DNA from 2 places in the Photorhabdus akhurstii genome. Region 2 is predicted to be linked to the other one. Evidence: predicted binding sites of a transcription regulator. Region 2 holds the regulator's gene; the other holds the start of a gene.

Region 1 (8,976 bases), 1.5 Mb from region 2:
CAGTCGAAAAACCATAAATCGGGGGTAATATCCAGCTCGGCTTCTATGTAACCTTTATCGTAGGTACCACCGTTTTCTGTCATTTCAATGATGCGATCCATCATTAACATATTACCAGATGGTAATGGAGGCCCATTTTTTCCAAATAACTCGCTACGCCCAGATGCGATAAGATCTTCTTTTGTGTAGGATTTACGTTTATCAACCATAATTATCAGATAGCCTTATATTTAATGTAGGGTAAATAATAGAGTACACTTGTACGCTGAACAACTCCGATCAGACATTCTGAATTAACCCAACCAGCGAAGAAACCACGGGAATTTAGGCCGTTCTTGATTATTCGCCTGTGTTATACGTTCTTGTATCATAGCTAACAAGTGTGTTTCTTGTTGATCATAATAAGGGATACCTGTTAATAAAGGCAGCGCTTCAGAAACATGTTTTACTGACCATAAATGGAATTTTTGATCTTTTACCGCATTTACAACGGCTTGATTGAGACATAAATGACGGATGTTCGCCTCTGGTAGGATAACTCCTTGTTGACCAGTTAGTCCTCTGCGATGGCATACTTCAAAGAAACCTTCGATTTTTTCGTTAATACCGCCGATGGGTTGAACGTAACCAAATTGATCTACTGCACCTGTGACCGCCAGTTGTTGATCAATGGGTTGCAGGGAAAGCGCGCTTATCAGTGCGCATAATTCAGCAAGAGAAGCACTGTCGCCGTCAACTTCACTATAAGACTGTTCAAATGCAATAGATGCAGAGAAAGGCTGCGGTTGATCCAACTTTAGCTCGGAAATCAAAAAGGCTTGCATAATCATCATGCCTTTCGCATGGATATTGCCACCTAACTCGACTTTGCGTTCAACATCAATAAATTCCCCATCTCCTATATGAGCCACGCAAGTGATGCGAGATGGTTCTCCTACTGAATCAGGGTGGCCGGGGTACTCCAGCACAGATAATCCATTAATTTGGCCAATGACCATGCCTTGGGTGCGGATAAGAATCTGGCCTTGATGAATTTCCTCTAAACCGCGTTCTGGCAGATAGTTGTGACGCCAGCGGCGATTCTCCTCTGCTTGTTTAATAGATTGAGCTGTAATCTGATTTTCTTGCTGATAGAGTGCGGCGGTGGTGAGTTGCCGCTGTAGCCAAAGAATATCCAAAGGCAGGTGGTATTGATCTTCCACATAACGAGTTGCTTGTTGGACAAGCTCAGGCCAGGCATTATGATTCAATGGAGGTAATTGCCATTGTTGAATAAGTCCATTGATATAATTGCACCACAGGCTTAAATCCTGCTCATTATGAAATGGCATATCCAGATCAAATTCACCATACAGAGCGCTTTTGGCTAATTCAGGTTCTGTTGCCTGAAACTCTTCAAGGTTTAGACGATCTCCAACCAGAATCAGACGTAGCTTTAATGGCATCGAGGGGATAGGTAATGGTAACGGTTTGTTGCTATCCGGAGACAACCATTCAAAGCGTTGCTGAATAATCATTTGTTTCAGGCGAACCCACATTAATGGCTGAGAAAGTAGGGTACGTAATGGCAGAATAAGTACACCGCCATTTACCTGATGAATCAGACCAGGTTGTAAGTGAATTTCTCCGTTGTGAGAGTGGAAACAGCCAAATAATTGCTCTGCTTCTATCCATTCACGATAAGCCACGCGTAACTCAGGTGTGAAATGGCCTTCTGTTGATGGTTGCCAGCTAATTTTTTGTTGCTGGATGTGATAATTGCCACCAATTTGGGGAAGTTCTTTTGTGAGTAATGGATGGATAGACTCAGCTAACGCTGACAAATAAGTATCACATTCTTCAGCTTTCAATAGCATAAAAGGCTGGCCGGAATCCATCCGGCAAAAAAGCTGCAAACCACTATGTAGCCGTGATTGAACGGCTTCCATACTGGCAGGTGCCTGTTGGGAAGCAGAATGAAAGAGCGCATCATAAGGCGTGCAATTCGGCAGTAATGCCTGCCAGTCTAGTTTGTTAGTGGTCAAAATGATCAGCTATATATTGTAAAGTAGGAAAGTGCCGATTATACAAGATTAAGATATAAACCAACATGCTTGAATGTTTGCTATTGTAGACACTTTATGTAAAACATAATTTGATCAAAAAGCAGAGATTAATCGGTTTGGCTATAAGCAATTTACTAAAATAGTTGTTATGCTTATTTTTGGTTACGCTGTCACTGAGAAAGTAAGATGAAATATCAACAACTGGAAAATTTGGAATGTGGCTGGAAATGGGCTTATCTGATGAAAAAACATCAAGAAGGCGAGCTAATTACTAAATATATTGAAAGCAGTGCGGCTCATGCAGCAGTTGATAAACTCATTGAACTTGAGAGTGAACCGGTAAGGGTACTGAAATGGATTGAGCAACATATGAATCCTGATTTATCCAACCGAATGAAACAAACTATCCGCGCTCGGCGTAAACGGCATTTTAATGCGGAACATCAGCATACTCGTAAGAAATCCATCGATTTAGATTTTCCCGTGTGGAATCGCTTATCTGCGCTTTCTCAGCGACGGGGTAATACACTGTCAGAAACTATCATCCAGTTAATTGAAGATGCTGAACGGAAAGAAAAATATGCCAATCAGATGTCTAGCTTGAAACACGACTTGGAAGCTATTCTGGGTAAGAAAGAATAATTTCAGTTGTTATAGATTGATATCGCAATAAGCTCCTTAAAGTAGATTCACTGTAAGTAAAAGAAAACCCCATTTGGCAATGAGGTTTTCTGCGCTTTTGATGATTAATTATAACCAAGAAAGGCTATTATTGAGCGGATTTTGCTTGAGTAACAACTTCTTTAATGCCCTGAATTTCGATCTCTACGCGACGATCTGGCGCCAGGCAGTTGATTAGGTTAGGTTTGCGAACCTTATCACAGGTTGAACCGGTGACTGGATTTGCTTTACCGTGGCCTTCTGCGCTGATGCTGCCGGCAGGGATACCTTTAGATACCAGATAGTCAACTACGCTTTGAGCGCGTTTTTGAGACAGTTTCTGATTGTAAGCGTCTTTACCGATACGGTCGGTGTAGCCTAAAACCAGCACCTTGCCCTGATTTGGGTCGATGTTTGCTAACTCAGTATAGAGTTGATCCAGAGTATGTTTACCTTCGGTTTTCAGCTCAGAACTTGCAAATTCGAACAGCACGTCAGAACGCAGGGTAAAACGCTTATTTTCAACAACGGGTGCTGGAGCTGGTGTTGGAGCAACAACCGGAGCTGGAGCAACAACTGGGGCTGCTGCTTCATCTTGGCCGAAACGGTAAGAAACACCAACGCTTAACAGACCGTTATCAGGACGTGCGCCTACTGAGCCTGCGTCACCGATATTGTTAACCCACTGGTAGTCCAGACGAGTAGCCCAGTCTTTAGTTATCGCATACTCAACACCGATGGCCGCCAATGGAGAAACACCGGTGTCATGATTTTTCAGATGAGTATTGGTTGCGCCGTAATTTGCTTTGGAATCTGCCCGCCAAACCATACCGCCTAAGCGAGTATAGATATCCAAGTCATCCATAATTGGATAGCTCAGTTTGGTTGCCAATTGGAAACCGTGGGCTTTGAAGGCGCCATTATTGACGCTGCCTTTGTAAGACATACGTCCTAACCAGTCATAACCTATTTCAAAACCCAGGTATGGATTGGCTTGATAACCTAAGAAAGCACCCGCACCCAATTGGTTTTTATGAGTAGGGCCATTACCGATCGCACTGGTATAACCGTTGCCGTAGAAGTTTACGTCATGGTATTGGGACCAACCCAACTTACCACCGGTATACCAAGTGTTGTCTTTTGGAGCTGCTTGCGTTGCAGTTGTGAAAGCGGCCACTGCCACTGCTATCGCGATAGCTGTCTTTTTCATTTTAACGCCTCGTTATTATCATCACCCAATAGGCAATTGGCTTTGGAAGCCTTTTTGCTTACTGCCTATCCCATTAGGCTTTCATTTGCCATTCTTTGTAATAAAAGCGAGCACTGAATTGTGCTCAAATTCTCCGGTACCATTATTGTGTGTACACTTTGAATTTTGCGCGTTTCTATGTTCACTATTCATCCATAAGAATGGCTTGCACTAATTTTAGCATCTTTTAATATCTACTAAGATAGGCTGTCGAGCCATATTGATTAAAAACTCAGTTAGAGGAATGCTGCACTTTTTCATAAAACCGATAGACTAAACAATACAAGGGTACTAAGTGCAGTAACCTTTAATGGTGTAAAGTCTACAACGAAGTTAAAAAGTTACAAGTGTCCCTTGATTAATAGAGTAAAAAATTTAAAAGGTAATGTATAATTTTTTTAAAAAATTTACTATTCTTTACAACTAATCTTGCCTTAGTTAATTGATTTTAATTGTGATTAGTGATTTTCGGTCTGGATTGGTTATTTTGTGTTATAAATATTGCGATAATTCCTAGTTTTGGTCAATGATAGTAAATGGAATGGATTTTTAGTAAATCTGCTCGCGATTCAGCACAGTTGGTTTCTTTATTTACATCTTGTGGGCGCATAATAAAGCCCAGTGCGTTACCTTTTTGTGCCGCAGCCTGTAATTTTACGGTATCCTTTTCTGATAACTTTGGTAACCAGCCAAGGACCACGCTATAATTACCACTCGCTAATGCTCTTTCCATTGCTTCCACCGTTGTAATGGAGCTGATGCGATTTAATTGGACAATTTTATCTAAAGGTAATCCAGAGTTAATTAACCATTGACGGCTTAGTTTCTTATGTGGACTAACCCATAGCAACCAGCGAGCCTCATTTCCTGATTGGCGTAACAAAGGTAGCAATATACGATTAATGATAGCTTGGTTATCGCTATATTGGTTATCACTATAAATCAATTCACTCACTATACCCTCTTTACCCTCTTTACCCTCTTTACCCTCTTTCACTACTCCCTCTCTTTTGGCTGAATTATCTTGTGTAGGTGAAGAGAGTGATAGCTGCTTTTTGGTTGACTGATGTTTAGAAGGGTAAACCCAGGATGATTGAATGCCCATAATGAACCTTGCCACGATTAACTGTATTAATATACAGTATCTTCATATCAGGCTAAGATCAAGTCTATTTTTTCAAAGAGCTTCGCAAATATTGACTGTAAATGGCTGTAAACTCATTTAACCATTGGCAGGGAAAATTGAATTGCGTATGTTTTTAATTGCTTGTTCCTGTTATTTATTTTACTAATAACTGGGTCAAATCTATGGATAAGAGATTTATTTGCACAAAACTCATGGAGTGATCTGTATGTTTTTGTCTGAGGTACGTTTTACTCAACTCAAAAATGGTTTTTCGTCGTTTGGAACATTGACAAGGAAGCCACAGTTTGGCGGTTACAGCCTGTTATCTGATGGGATTATGTTCGCTATTATTGCTGATGGAGAATTATATTTACGAGGAAATGGACATGCTGAAGTATTATTTAAAGCCAGAGGAATGAAAAACTATATTTACTCGAAAAAGGGAGTGCCTGTAACTTTGCGTTATTACCAAGTGGTTGAATCACTTTGGCAAGATCAAGAGTTGTTATCTCAATATGCGTACTTGGCTTATCACTACTCATTTATTGAAATGGCGGGTAAAAAGAAAATGCCGGAGCGCTTGAAGGATTTGCCTAATCTTGGAATGTCTTTAGAACGCCAGTTATGGAAAGTTGGAATATGTAAAGTTGAAGATTTACGGTTGTTAGGTGCGAAAGCCAGTTATTTAAAACTGCATCAATATAAAAGAAAATCTAATATTAATTTATTGCTTGCTTTGGCTGGTGCAATTGAAGGATGTCATTCAGCCGTTTTACCGGTACAGATCCGTAATGATTTATTACGTTGGCACAAGGAACTGGCTTGTTAGATCTTTATCGAGAATAGCTAATGAAAGGGGCAGTCAACTGCCCCAGTATATCAATCTGGTTATAATTGATTAATTTCTTTAATGATATTTACAATTTCAGGTGACAATCCTATTAATAAACCAGTTTGTTGCAATACCAGTTGCTCTTTGTTATTTCTTTCTGCCGGAGCTTGCTCAATTTTTTTCACTATGTTGACAGGTATTTGCTTAATTCTATCATCATCTATTAATGCCGGTTTTAATGCTGTATCGACATAACAAACAGCATCATTAAGAATGTCCAGAATAACTTTATTATCCAATTTATCTCGGTGTGCTTCCAGCGCAGAGATGTAACTTAGCATGGTGTGATTTAGGCACAATAACCGGAATGCCCTTTCTTGAACAGTCTGGTCACTTTTCGGCTCGGCAGACATGTTTGAAATAACGGATGCCAGTTCTGCGTCACTATTATGGGCATCACGGCGGGCAATTTGATAGTTCAATCCGTTATCTTTTCCCTGATAATATTGAGCTAAAATGGCATCAAGGTAGCGACAATTGGTGTTCATCGTCCGATTTATCACTTGTGATAACTGGCGGAATTTCCAGTCTTGCCAGATGAAATTTACCGCTAACAAGTTGAAGCATAATAGTACCAGTAATGTGATAAACAGAGTTGCATGTGCATACTGGGTATTGCGGAAGGTGAAGAATAATACGCCAGAAATAACAATTTGCCCACGTAGGCCAGCGTCAATCCGTCGTAAAGACGGTTGCGGCCTGAGAAGTGGGAAGCCTCGCCGTTTTTTACGGCGGGGAGCAGTCACGATACGGTTATAATAGAGAAAATGACTGTTATAAAGAAAACGGTGCGGACCGGAAAACAGTTAGCACAAAATACCCCTGAGGTAATAATAACGGTCATAAGTAACATTATGATAAAAGGTTTATTAGTGATAAAAAACGCTTATAAGACATAATTCAACTATTTTTTAGGTATGGCGCTCAATAATGGAACTTAAAGCAACACAAATTGGCCAACGTCTTGCTCAGCATCCTTATAATCGGGTGCGTTTGCTGAATGCGGGTATTGAAGTCAGTGGTGAAAAGCATCAATACCTTATCCCATTTAACCAGCTAATTAATATTCAGTGTAAACGAGGTATTGTCTGGGGGGAGTTAGAGTTTGAACTGCCCAATAGACAAGCAGTTCGTCTTCATGGCACTGAATGGCAGCAAACTCAGCGTTTTTACCATTATCTGCTTGGTGAATGGCAGAAATGGAGCCAGGAAATGAGTGATATTAGTGCTAATGTGCTGGCAACTCAGGTTAGTGAAATCAACAGAATTGACCAACAGAATCGCTGGTTTAAAAAAACGGATTTATTCCAGTTGCAACAGCGGATTCAGGCAGCGTTTCAGGCTTTACCATTGCCGTTACAACGTCTGGAACAATTTGATAATTGCCGGGAAGGGTATCAAACATGTTTGAGCTGGCTTGAGAATGGCGAGAAGCTTGTTGAAAAGATGAATCTGCAATGGACAGAACGTATGTTGGAGCAACATCGTGACTTCTTTCAGCGGGTAGAAACATCTCCGTTAAATCTTTCTCAGAGTTTGTCTGTTGTTAACGGTGAAAATTCAATTCTGGTTCTTGCTGGCGCAGGGAGTGGAAAAACATCGGTGTTAGTTGCGAGAGCGGGTTGGTTATTACTTCGCCAACAGGTAATTCCCGAACAGATATTATTGTTAGCGTTTGATAATCAGGCTGTAAGTGAGATGAATGAACGGATTCATATCCGTCTTGGTGTGAATGATATTAAAGTAAAAACGTTTCATGATCTGGCGTTGCATATTATTCAGCAAGGAAGTAATAAAGTACCCAAAATCAGCGAGCTGGAAACTGATGAGCAAAAAAGAAGAGATTTTTTGATTAAACACTGGCAACAACAATGCAGTGAAAAGAAAGCGCAAGCCAAAGGTTGGCGAGAATGTCTGACGGAAGAGTTGAAATGGGAAGTGCCGGAAGGTGAATTTTGGCACGATGAACAACTTGCTAACCGTTTGTCAGACCGGCTTGAGCGTTGGTTGGGTTTGATGCGTATACATGGTGGTAGCCAGAAGGCGATGATAGAGCAAGCTCAGGAAGAGTATCTGGATCGGTTTCAAAAATGTATTCGCCTGATGGGGCCTTTATTAAAAGCGTGGAAATCTGAATTAAAAACAGAAGGTGCTGTTGATTACTCAGGGTTAATCCATCAGGCGGTGAATATTCTGGATAAAGGGCGGTTTATCAGCCCGTGGAAGCATATTCTGGTGGATGAGTTTCAGGATATTTCACCATTAGGGGCCAAATTGCTCGCTGCATTGCGAGCACAAAACAGCCAAAGCTGTCTGCTTGCCGTAGGGGATGATTGGCAAGCAATATATCGTTTCAGTGGTGCGGAACCGATGTTGACTACCGTATTTGCTGATTATTTTGGTAAAGATGCTGAATGTGTATTGGATATCTCTTATCGGTTTAATGATAGGATTGGTGAGGTTGCAAACGAGTTTGTGCAACAAAACCCAAATCAATTAAGTAAGCCACTAAATAGTTTGATTAAGGATAATAAAAAATCAATTGTCATTCTGCCAGAAGATCAGCTTGAATCTTTATTGAATAAAATGAGTGGCTATGTCACTGAGCAGGAAACGATTTTATTACTAGCACGTTATCACTATTTGAAACCTGAATTACTGAAAAAAGCAGCAACTCGCTGGCCTAAATTGAAAATAGAGTTTATGACTGTCCATGCATCCAAAGGACGACAAGCGGATTATGTCATTATTCTTGGCTTGCATCAGGGGAAAGATGGTTTTCCTGCACCGGCAAGGGAATCGGTGATGGAGCGGGTTTTATTGCCGCCGCTGGAAGATTTTCCGGATGCGGAGGAGCGTCGCCTTTTGTATGTTGCATTAACACGGGCGAAGAAGCAGGTATGGTTGATGCAGGATAAGAAGAATCCATCAGTATTTGTGCGTCAATTAGAGCGGCTAAATGTGCCTGTTCAACGTAAACCTTGAGGTTTTGCCTGGCTGAAAT
Region 2 (8,976 bases):
TAGAGTGGAGTGGTAATAGAGAAACCGATAAACGTAATAAATTTGTTTTCCCACATTCATTACCATTTCCGAATATTCCAGGCGTTCCCGCAGGAGCAACCTTAGCAGAGATTACAGCGCTCTTTAAACGGGATCTTGATTTTAATGACCTGGAGTTCCTTGCCAAAGAATCAAGTCTGCCAATCATCGTAAAAGGTATTCAATCTGCCGAAAATGCTAAAGAATGTGTTGACCACGGCGCCGCAGCAATTCAAGTTTCTAATCACGGTGGCCGGCAGTTGGATACTGTCCCGGCAGCAATCGCTTCATTACCGCACATTATTGAAGCTGTCGGATCTAAAATCCCAGTCTATTTAGATGGCGGCATCCGCCGTGGTACCCATGTGTTTAAGGCTCTCGCATTAGGCGCCAAAGCTGTCGCTATCGGTAGGCCCATTTTATATGCGCTGGCATTAGGTGGAGCACCAGGAGTCACTTCTGTTTTAAACCTACTTAAAGATGAGCTAAAACTCTGCATGAAGTTGGCAGGATGTGCGGCCATTAAAGATATAGAGAGAAAATTTATTAATTTGATTTAACCCATTAACTAATAAAGCAAATATTGGCCCCGTTTCATTTGAAACAGGTGATTTCAGGAAACGGGGTAAATTATGTTGCCTTTAGAAATAATGGATACCATAACGAAAAAATCCGTTCTCTCACTTATTACACCATATTTCCTATATTAATTATTTATTTCCCTTTGAAATGTTCTTCAAAGGGAAACATTTCATGTAAATATTAATGGAGTACACGAGACGCTGACAGCTCAGTAATATCAAATTCATAACTTTGTTGCTCTTCCATGTTACTGCGTAAAACATCTTCTACTAATGCAGAAAAACCTGTCATCATCTGCTTTTCCATCATGACGCCTTTTGGCTCAGGCCACGGCAAACTAGCAATTGGCCAGTCACAATGTGACTTATAATAATTAAATTGTTCCAACCGCTCTTTAGACCGATCAAAATCATTACTCCAGTAAGCATTGCCCAGCCGAAAATTTGTATAAAATTCATCAAAACTACCGAAGATTTCATAAACATAATCAGCGGTTTTCAGCATATTTTTCCATGCCATTTCTTCACTGATATAACCGGCGCAAAAACAGTTACGACTTAAAACAATCGCAAGCCACAAATCAAACCCCCACACTAATGCAGGAGGGCGTCGATTAATAGGTTTGGCACATTTATGAATATAGTCAGGTGTTACTTCAACTAATTTGGCCAGCACTTTAAACATTTTCCCATCACTAAGAGCGGCATCAATCGCAAAATGTTTTGAATGCACCCCCTCCCACAAACCCGTTAGCATTTTCATATACCCTTCTTCATCAATAATTCCCCAGTCGCTATATAATTGGGATTGATGCTCTTGGGTCAGAGATAATGGAAGCAGACAGTAACGATAGTTATCATGGGCAACCCGTGACTGTAGGGGATAATGCTCTAGAGTTTCACTCCAAAAACCTAGCCAATAGTCACTAACAATATTTAACCGTAATGCCTGACGCTTCTCTTCTGGTAAAAGAGATAAACCTGCTTGTTGATAATAACGCCGTTGTTCCCATTCAGGCCGCTTAACAATGCGATAAATAATAACAGAAAGCAACATTACACCTAATAATGCTACACCTCCTACTTGTGCCAGAAGTAAATAATCGGCATCAGGGACAGATACATTACCTATTATAAATAAAACAATTGCTACAGATAATACAATACCCATACATACTGCAATTACAAATAAAATATTAATCAATGCATATAATGCTCTTAGAAAAGGTAACTTTCTTTTTTCACAGATAATATGCTTCATTACCTGATAGCCTTTAACTGGGAACTGTCTATAATGAGGCTGATTTTGTAAAAGCTCTTTCATCACAAATGCTTCCTTTCCGAAAATTATCTGTCATATACGATAATTCTTGTCTGTATTATCATAAACTTCAAGAAAACATTATTTTTGCTATTGAGTACCAATTTAGCCAAATTAACTCCATCAGGGGACAATCACAATGAACTTTACTGGATAATATTTTCTATTGAAGAAACATGATAACATCACAATATTATCATCGTACTGGTTGTAAGAGGCGCAATGAAATTGATTAATCAAAAAAAGTTACTGGAACAGGCCGAAGTTATTTGCCAGGCTCGTGGAGTCCGCTTTACTCCGCAGCGGCTTGAGGTTTTGCGTCTCATTTCAGAACAGCCAGGGGCAATCAGCGCTTATGATTTACTGGATTTGCTACGGGAAGCAGAGCCGCAGGCCAAACCGCCTACCGTATACCGAGCACTGGAATTTCTGCTGGAACAGGGGTTTATTCATAAAATAGAATCCACCAACAGTTATGTCCTATGTCACCATATCGAACAACCAAGTCACACTTCAGCGATGTTTATTTGTGACCGTTGTGGTTCTGTTACGGAACGAGATGGTGGAACCGTCGAATCCGCCATCCAACAACTAGCAAAAACAGCCGGGTTCAGTTTACGCCATACCATTATCGAAGCACATGGCTTATGCTCATCCTGTGAAGAGATCGAATCCTGCACTAAACGAGATGAATGCCAGCATGACCACCGCATTGAAGTAAAAAGAAACAGATAGTAAGTAAATACTTACTTTTGGTACAGAGCCAGACTGAAATAAACAACCGCAGAATCACGTTTAAGATAATCACAACGATAAATTCAACAACATGATTCTGCCGGAATATTGCAATTCTTTAACAATCTCAAAAACAACAATTTGATATTTTATTATCAAGACCAGTTGCCGCTACGAATCACCCCAACCGCCAATCCTTCAATTGTCAGGCTCTGCTCACGCAAATCCACCACAATTGGCTTAAATTCAGGGTTTTCTGCCAGCAATTCAACTCTGTTTCCAGTCTGTTTAAAACGTTTTACCGTCACTTCATCTTCAATGCGAGCAACAATAATCTGCCCATTACGAACATCTTGTGTTTTATGCACGGCCAACAGATCACCATCCATAATCCCAACATCTTTCATAGACATGCCGCTGACCCGCAACAGGAAATCTGCACTTGGCTTAAACAGTGCCGGATCAACCTGATAATGACTTTCAATATGCTCCTGTGCCAACAGTGGTTCACCTGCGGCGACACGGCCAATTAACGGTAAACCAGATTCTTCAACCAGCAAACGGATACCTCTAGATGCCCCAGCGACAATCTCTATCACCCCTTTACGAGCCAATGCTTTCAAATGCTCTTCAGCCGCGTTAGGTGAACGAAAACCAAGACGTGCTGCAATTTCAGCACGCGTCGGCGGCATCCCCGTTTGCGAAATATGGTCACGCACCAAGTCATAAACTTGCTGCTGCCTTGCGGTAAGTGCTTTCATTTCGTCCCCTGTTTGTTTATACAGTCAATATGTGAGTATATACAGCTAAATAACGATTGGGAACCTACCAGGGTAGAAAATTAGCCAATTATAATATAATACCTAACTATTAAACTAAATCAGGCCATAAAATAGCGCCAAAGGATGGTCCCCCAGACAATTAACGACAGAATCATTGTTAGAAAGACAGCCGCCGATCCCATATCTTTCGCGCGACCGGACAGTTCATGGAACTCACTGCCAATACGGTCAACCACGGCTTCAATAGCACTATTCAAGATTTCCATAATCAACACCAGCATCACGGAACCAATCAGTAAAATGCGTTCAATTGCGCCGATATCCAGATAAAATGCAACCATCATAGCCAATATCGCTAAAACTATTTCCTGACGGAAAGCCGCCTCATTTTTCCATGTTGCCCGAATGCCCTTCACCGAATATACGATCGCTTTAATGATACGGGTCAAGCCCTTGGATTGATTCGCCATAAATTATTCACACCAAATGTAAGGTTATTTGACACTTTCCCCTTTTATTATTGTCTTAACACAACAGATCTCAACATCTGTTTCTGGTATGCTGGCAACGTGTTGCTAACAAGAGGCTTCAAGATATTTATGTCAAGTTGGCGTAAAATATATTATAAATTATTGAATTTACCACTAAAAATACTGGTAAAGAGCAAACTTATCCCCACAGATCCTATTACCGAATTGCGACTTGATACGACACGCCCGATTCTGTACGTGCTGCCGTATCATTCCAAAGCAGACTTACTGGCATTACGTCAGCAATGTCTTGAACAGGATCTGCCGGACCCATTAAATTCACTGGAGATTGGTGACACTGAACTTCCTAGCTATGTATTTATCGATAATGGCCCACGTGTATTCCGCTATTGTGCGCCAAAGCAGGAATCCGTGAAAATTTTCCATGATTACCTAGATCTTCATCGCAATAATCCAAATCTGGATATCCAACTGCTGCCAGTTTCTGTCATGTTCGGCCGTTCCCCGGGACGCGAAGGGCAGAGCGCTCCACATTTGCGGCTACTCAATGGTATCCAAAAATTCTTTGCCATTCTCTGGCTAGGCCGAGATAGTTTTGTGCGCTTTTCAAACACAGTATCTCTACGCTATATGGCAACTGAGCATGGCACTGACAAGACGATTGCCCATAAGCTGGCTCGCGTGGCACGAATGCACTATTCACGTCAACGCCTGGCAGCCGTTGGGCCACGCCTGCCGGTTCGTCAAGAGTTGTTTAACAAGTTACTGGCATCGAAAGCAATAGAAAAGGCGGTCTCCGATGAGGCCCGCAGCAAGAAAATCTCACATGAGAAAGCCCGACAAAATGCCATTAATATGATGGAAGAGATTGCGGCGGATTTCTCTTATGAAACGGTACGGCTGTCAGGCCGCGTACTGGGTTGGACCTGGAATCGCCTGTATCAAGGGATCAATGTTCACAATGCTGAACGCATCCGCCGTCTGGCACAGGATGGCCACGAACTGGTTTATGCGCCCTGCCACCGTAGCCACATGGATTATTTGCTGCTCTCCTATGTGCTCTATCATCAAGGCTTGGTGCCGCCCCACATCGCCGCTGGCATCAACCTGAATTTTTGGCCGGCAGGGCCAATATTCCGCCGCCTTGGCGCATTTTTCATCCGCCGCACTTTCAAGGGTAATAAACTCTACGCCACGATATTCCGGGAATATCTAGGTGAGTTATTTGCCCGAGGTTATTCTGTTGAATACTTTATGGAAGGCGGTCGCTCCAGGACTGGTCGTTTACTCGATCCCAAAACGGGTACGCTGTCCATGACGTTACAGGCGCTGTTGAGAGGCGAATCACGCCCAATTACCATTATTCCGATCTATATCGGCTACGAACATGTGATGGAAGTTTCCACCTATGCCAAAGAGCTGCGTGGCGCAACCAAAGAGAAAGAGGGCTTTTTCCAGATGATACGCGGTTTGCGCAAACTTCGTAATCTGGGGCAAGGCTACGTCAACTTTGGCGAACCCATCCCGTTGATCCAATACCTTAACAACCATGTTCCTAGCTGGCGCGATTCTATTGATCCAATAGAATTCCATCGTCCCGAATGGTTCAATCCGACAGTCAGTCAACTGTCTGAAAAGATTATGGTAAGCATTAACAACACTGCGGCGGCTAACGCGATCAACTTATGTTCAACTGCCCTGCTTTCGTCACGTCAGCGAGCACTAACTCGTGAGCAACTGCTTGAGCAACTGGATTGTTATATACAGCTCATGAGCAACGCGCCCTACGCTGCCGATGTCACTGTACCAAAGAAAACCGCAGAGGAGTTGTTAGAACACGCTCTGCAAATGGATAAGTTCGAGGTAGACAAAGACAGTATGGGTGACATTATCATTCTGCCGCGTGATCGGGCAGTTTTGATGACCTACTACCGCAACAATATTCAACATCTCTTAGTACTGCCATCGCTGATTGCCTGCATCGTGATTCATCATCGCCGCATCAGCCGCGAAGCGTTGTTAAACCAGGTCGCGATCATTTATCCACTCCTTAAAGCCGAGCTGTTTATGCGTTATAGCAAAGCAGAATTGCCAGAAGTGGTTAATACACTGATCAACGAACTGACCCGCCAGTGCCTTATCTGCAACAAGGAGCATGGCATGCTGGTGCTTAATCCAGCACGTATCCGCCCCCTGCAATTACTGGCAGCCGGTGTCCGTGAAACACTGCAACGTTATGCCATCACCCTCTCTTTACTGAACGCCAACCCAATAATCAGCCGGGGAGCGCTGGAAAAAGAGAGTCGGATGTTAGCGCAACGTCTGTCGGTATTGCATGGCATCAACGCACCTGAATTCTTTGATAAGGCGGTATTTACTACGTCGGTAAATACACTACGTGAAGAAGGTTATATCAGTGACAGTGGCAATGCGATTACAGCAAATACCCACGATCTGTATCAGGTATTGGGTGAACTGATGTCACCTGAGATTCGTCTTACGATCGAGAGTGTTAGTTTGCCGCCAGAGCATAACGATACCGAAGAGAGTGCCAAGGAAGGATAATCTTCTTAAATACTGGTGATAATGGTTATTCACATTATCACCAGATATTTCAGACATAGCTGAAAAAAATGCCAAGGAATAGCACCAGACCTACATAGTTATTATTGAGGAATGCCTGGAAACACAGTGTTCTTTCCCGGCCGACGATCAGTTTCTGCTGATAAATAAATAGCGTACCCGCAAGCAACAGTGACCAATAGTAGATACCGCCCAGATTCATCATATAACCCACCAGCGCTAGCACCAGTAACATAGCGAGTTGCAATAACCCTATAATCAATTTATCGAAACGACCAAACAGGATAGCTGTGGACTTAACGCCAATTTTTAAATCATCGTTTCGATCGACCATCGCATATTGTGTATCATAAATAACCGACCAGAAGATATTAACCAGGAATAATAACCAACACTCTAATGGTAAAGACTCACTAACCGCAGCAAATCCCATAGGAATAGCCCAACCGTAAGCTGCCCCTAGCACAAACTGAGGAAGATGACTAAACCGTTTAACAAAGGGGTAAAACCAAGCCAGAGCCAACCCAACAACTGACAACCCGATCGCCATTTTATTCAAGGTCAGCACCAGCCCAAAAGAGATCAGCGCCAGCACGGCAAACAGGAGCTTACTCTCTTTCTCACTGATGGACCCACTCGGCAGAGGACGTGCTTTTGTACGTTCTACGTAACCATCAAATTTTCTGTCAGCAAAATCATTGATTACACATCCCGCTGCACGCATCAGAAATACACCGGCAGTAAAGACCAATAATATGTGCATATCCGGAATCCCTTTCCCGGCCATCCACAAGGCCCAGAAAGTCGGCCACAACAACAATAATGCACCTATAGGCTTATCAATACGCATTAAACGGCAATAGGCCAGCCATTTACTTTGCGCCATACTTCCCGCCACTTCGGTTTCCCCCTTTTAAATTTTACCTTTATATACAGGTGATTCAGGTAAAAAGACTTCGGTTAATAATAATGGCTTGCCTGATAACCTTAGCAATGATCGTCTTGCCCAACGGTTTACCTGCTGCCCCACATGAATATAGTCCCGCGTCAATTTATTACCACTAAAAAGATATCGCCCCAGTGGGACTGTTCCTAAATCAACCAAACTTTCATCAGGGCCGGTTAATGTCGCTTCCGGGATTAACGTCCGCCCCAATAGCCAAGGGATATTATCGCCACACAGCACGATCTCACGCAGCCAATATCTTTGACTCGTTGGCAAACACTCACTTTCATCAGAAAGTTGTTCGGCGGTAATAAAACATTCTCTGAATGGTATGATACACACACGATTACAATATTGCTCAAAACGGCGAGTCATTGAGCCCAATTCCATCAACCAATCTAAAATCTCATCAGACAAAATGGGCGAATCCACCGAAAGCCATTGAATAGGCGCCGTTGTTAATATTGAGTCAGTTGACATACGATTTTCCATTAGGACAAATTTCTTTTATCCGGAAGTACAATTGATAACCGCTGAGAATACCACGTTGTAGGTATACAGAATAAAAAGTTATAACAAATTATATAAATATTATTGAGTAAAAATAAGCGAATTATGATGAACATAATTCGCTCATATCAATTAACTTTCTGATTCAGAGTAAGTGATTAACGCCATGCTTTAAAACGATTAATCAATCCATTTGTTGAACTATCGTGGCTGATAACTTCTTCACTATCCTCAAGCTCCGGTAAAATACGGTTAGCCAATTGCTTACCTAATTCAACTCCCCACTGATCAAAAGTAAAGATGTTGAGAATCGCCCCTTGTACAAATATCTTATGTTCATACATGGCAATCAACGCCCCCAAACTAAATGGGGCAATTTCACGTAACAGAATAGAATTAGTCGGGCGATTTCCTTCAAACACTTTAAATGGCGCAACATGTTCAACTTCAACCGCACCTTTACCGCTAGCAACAAATTCAACATCCACCTGCTCACGAGATTTACCAAAGGCTAATGCTTCCGTCTGAGCAAAGAAGTTAGATAACAATTTGTTGTGATGGTCGCTCAATAGGTTATGGCTGATGGCTGGCGCAATAAAATCGCAGGGAATCAATTTAGTTCCCTGATGAATAAGCTGATAGAACGCGTGCTGACCATTCGTTCCAGGTTCTCCCCAGATGATTGGGCCAGTTTGGTAATCTACTGGATGACCATTGCGATCGATATATTTACCGTTAGATTCCATATTGCCTTGCTGAAAATAGGCAGCAAAGCGATGCATATACTGATCGTATGGCAGAATCGCTTCAGTTTCCGAGCCAAAGAAATTGTTGTACCAAACACCAATTAACGCCAGCAATACAGGAATATTCTGCTCAAATGGGGTATTGGCAAAGTGCTGATCCATTGCGTGCGCCCCACTAAGCAACTGTTCAAAATTTTCAAACCCGACAGAGAGTGCAATAGATAAACCAATCGCTGACCACAATGAATAACGGCCGCCAACCC

The links. Region 2 encodes LexA, which represses DNA repair genes until DNA is damaged. Its sites were predicted from a motif close to TNCTGTATGTACATACAGNA; they were not measured.
Region 1: the regulator LexA is predicted to act here: its motif matches at 5,079-5,098, upstream of sulA (SOS-induced cell division inhibitor SulA).

Annotation. Positions count from the first base shown of each region.
Region 1 covers NZ_CP020335.1:2,074,219-2,083,194, forward strand. Annotated here, with positions in the region: gene fabA (bifunctional 3-hydroxydecanoyl-ACP dehydratase/trans-2-decenoyl-ACP isomerase) at 1-209, opposite strand, end outside; gene B0X70_RS08960 (AAA family ATPase) at 294-2,024, opposite strand; gene matP (macrodomain Ter protein MatP) at 2,232-2,687, shown strand; gene ompA (porin OmpA) at 2,815-3,915, opposite strand; gene sulA (SOS-induced cell division inhibitor SulA) at 4,478-5,059, opposite strand; gene B0X70_RS08980 (TfoX/Sxy family DNA transformation protein) at 5,307-5,909, shown strand; partial or broken gene B0X70_RS08985 (YccS family putative transporter) at 5,969-6,688, opposite strand; gene helD (DNA helicase IV) at 6,903-8,957, shown strand.
Region 2 covers NZ_CP020335.1:562,182-571,157, reverse strand. Annotated here, with positions in the region: gene B0X70_RS02470 (lactate oxidase) at 1-578, shown strand, start outside; gene B0X70_RS02465 (DUF1266 domain-containing protein) at 781-1,923, opposite strand; gene zur (zinc uptake transcriptional repressor Zur) at 2,143-2,655, shown strand; gene lexA (transcriptional repressor LexA) at 2,811-3,416, opposite strand; gene B0X70_RS02450 (diacylglycerol kinase) at 3,536-3,907, opposite strand; gene plsB (glycerol-3-phosphate 1-O-acyltransferase PlsB) at 4,037-6,493, shown strand; gene ubiA (4-hydroxybenzoate octaprenyltransferase) at 6,543-7,397, opposite strand; gene ubiC (chorismate lyase) at 7,425-7,937, opposite strand; gene pgi (glucose-6-phosphate isomerase) at 8,126-8,976, opposite strand, start outside.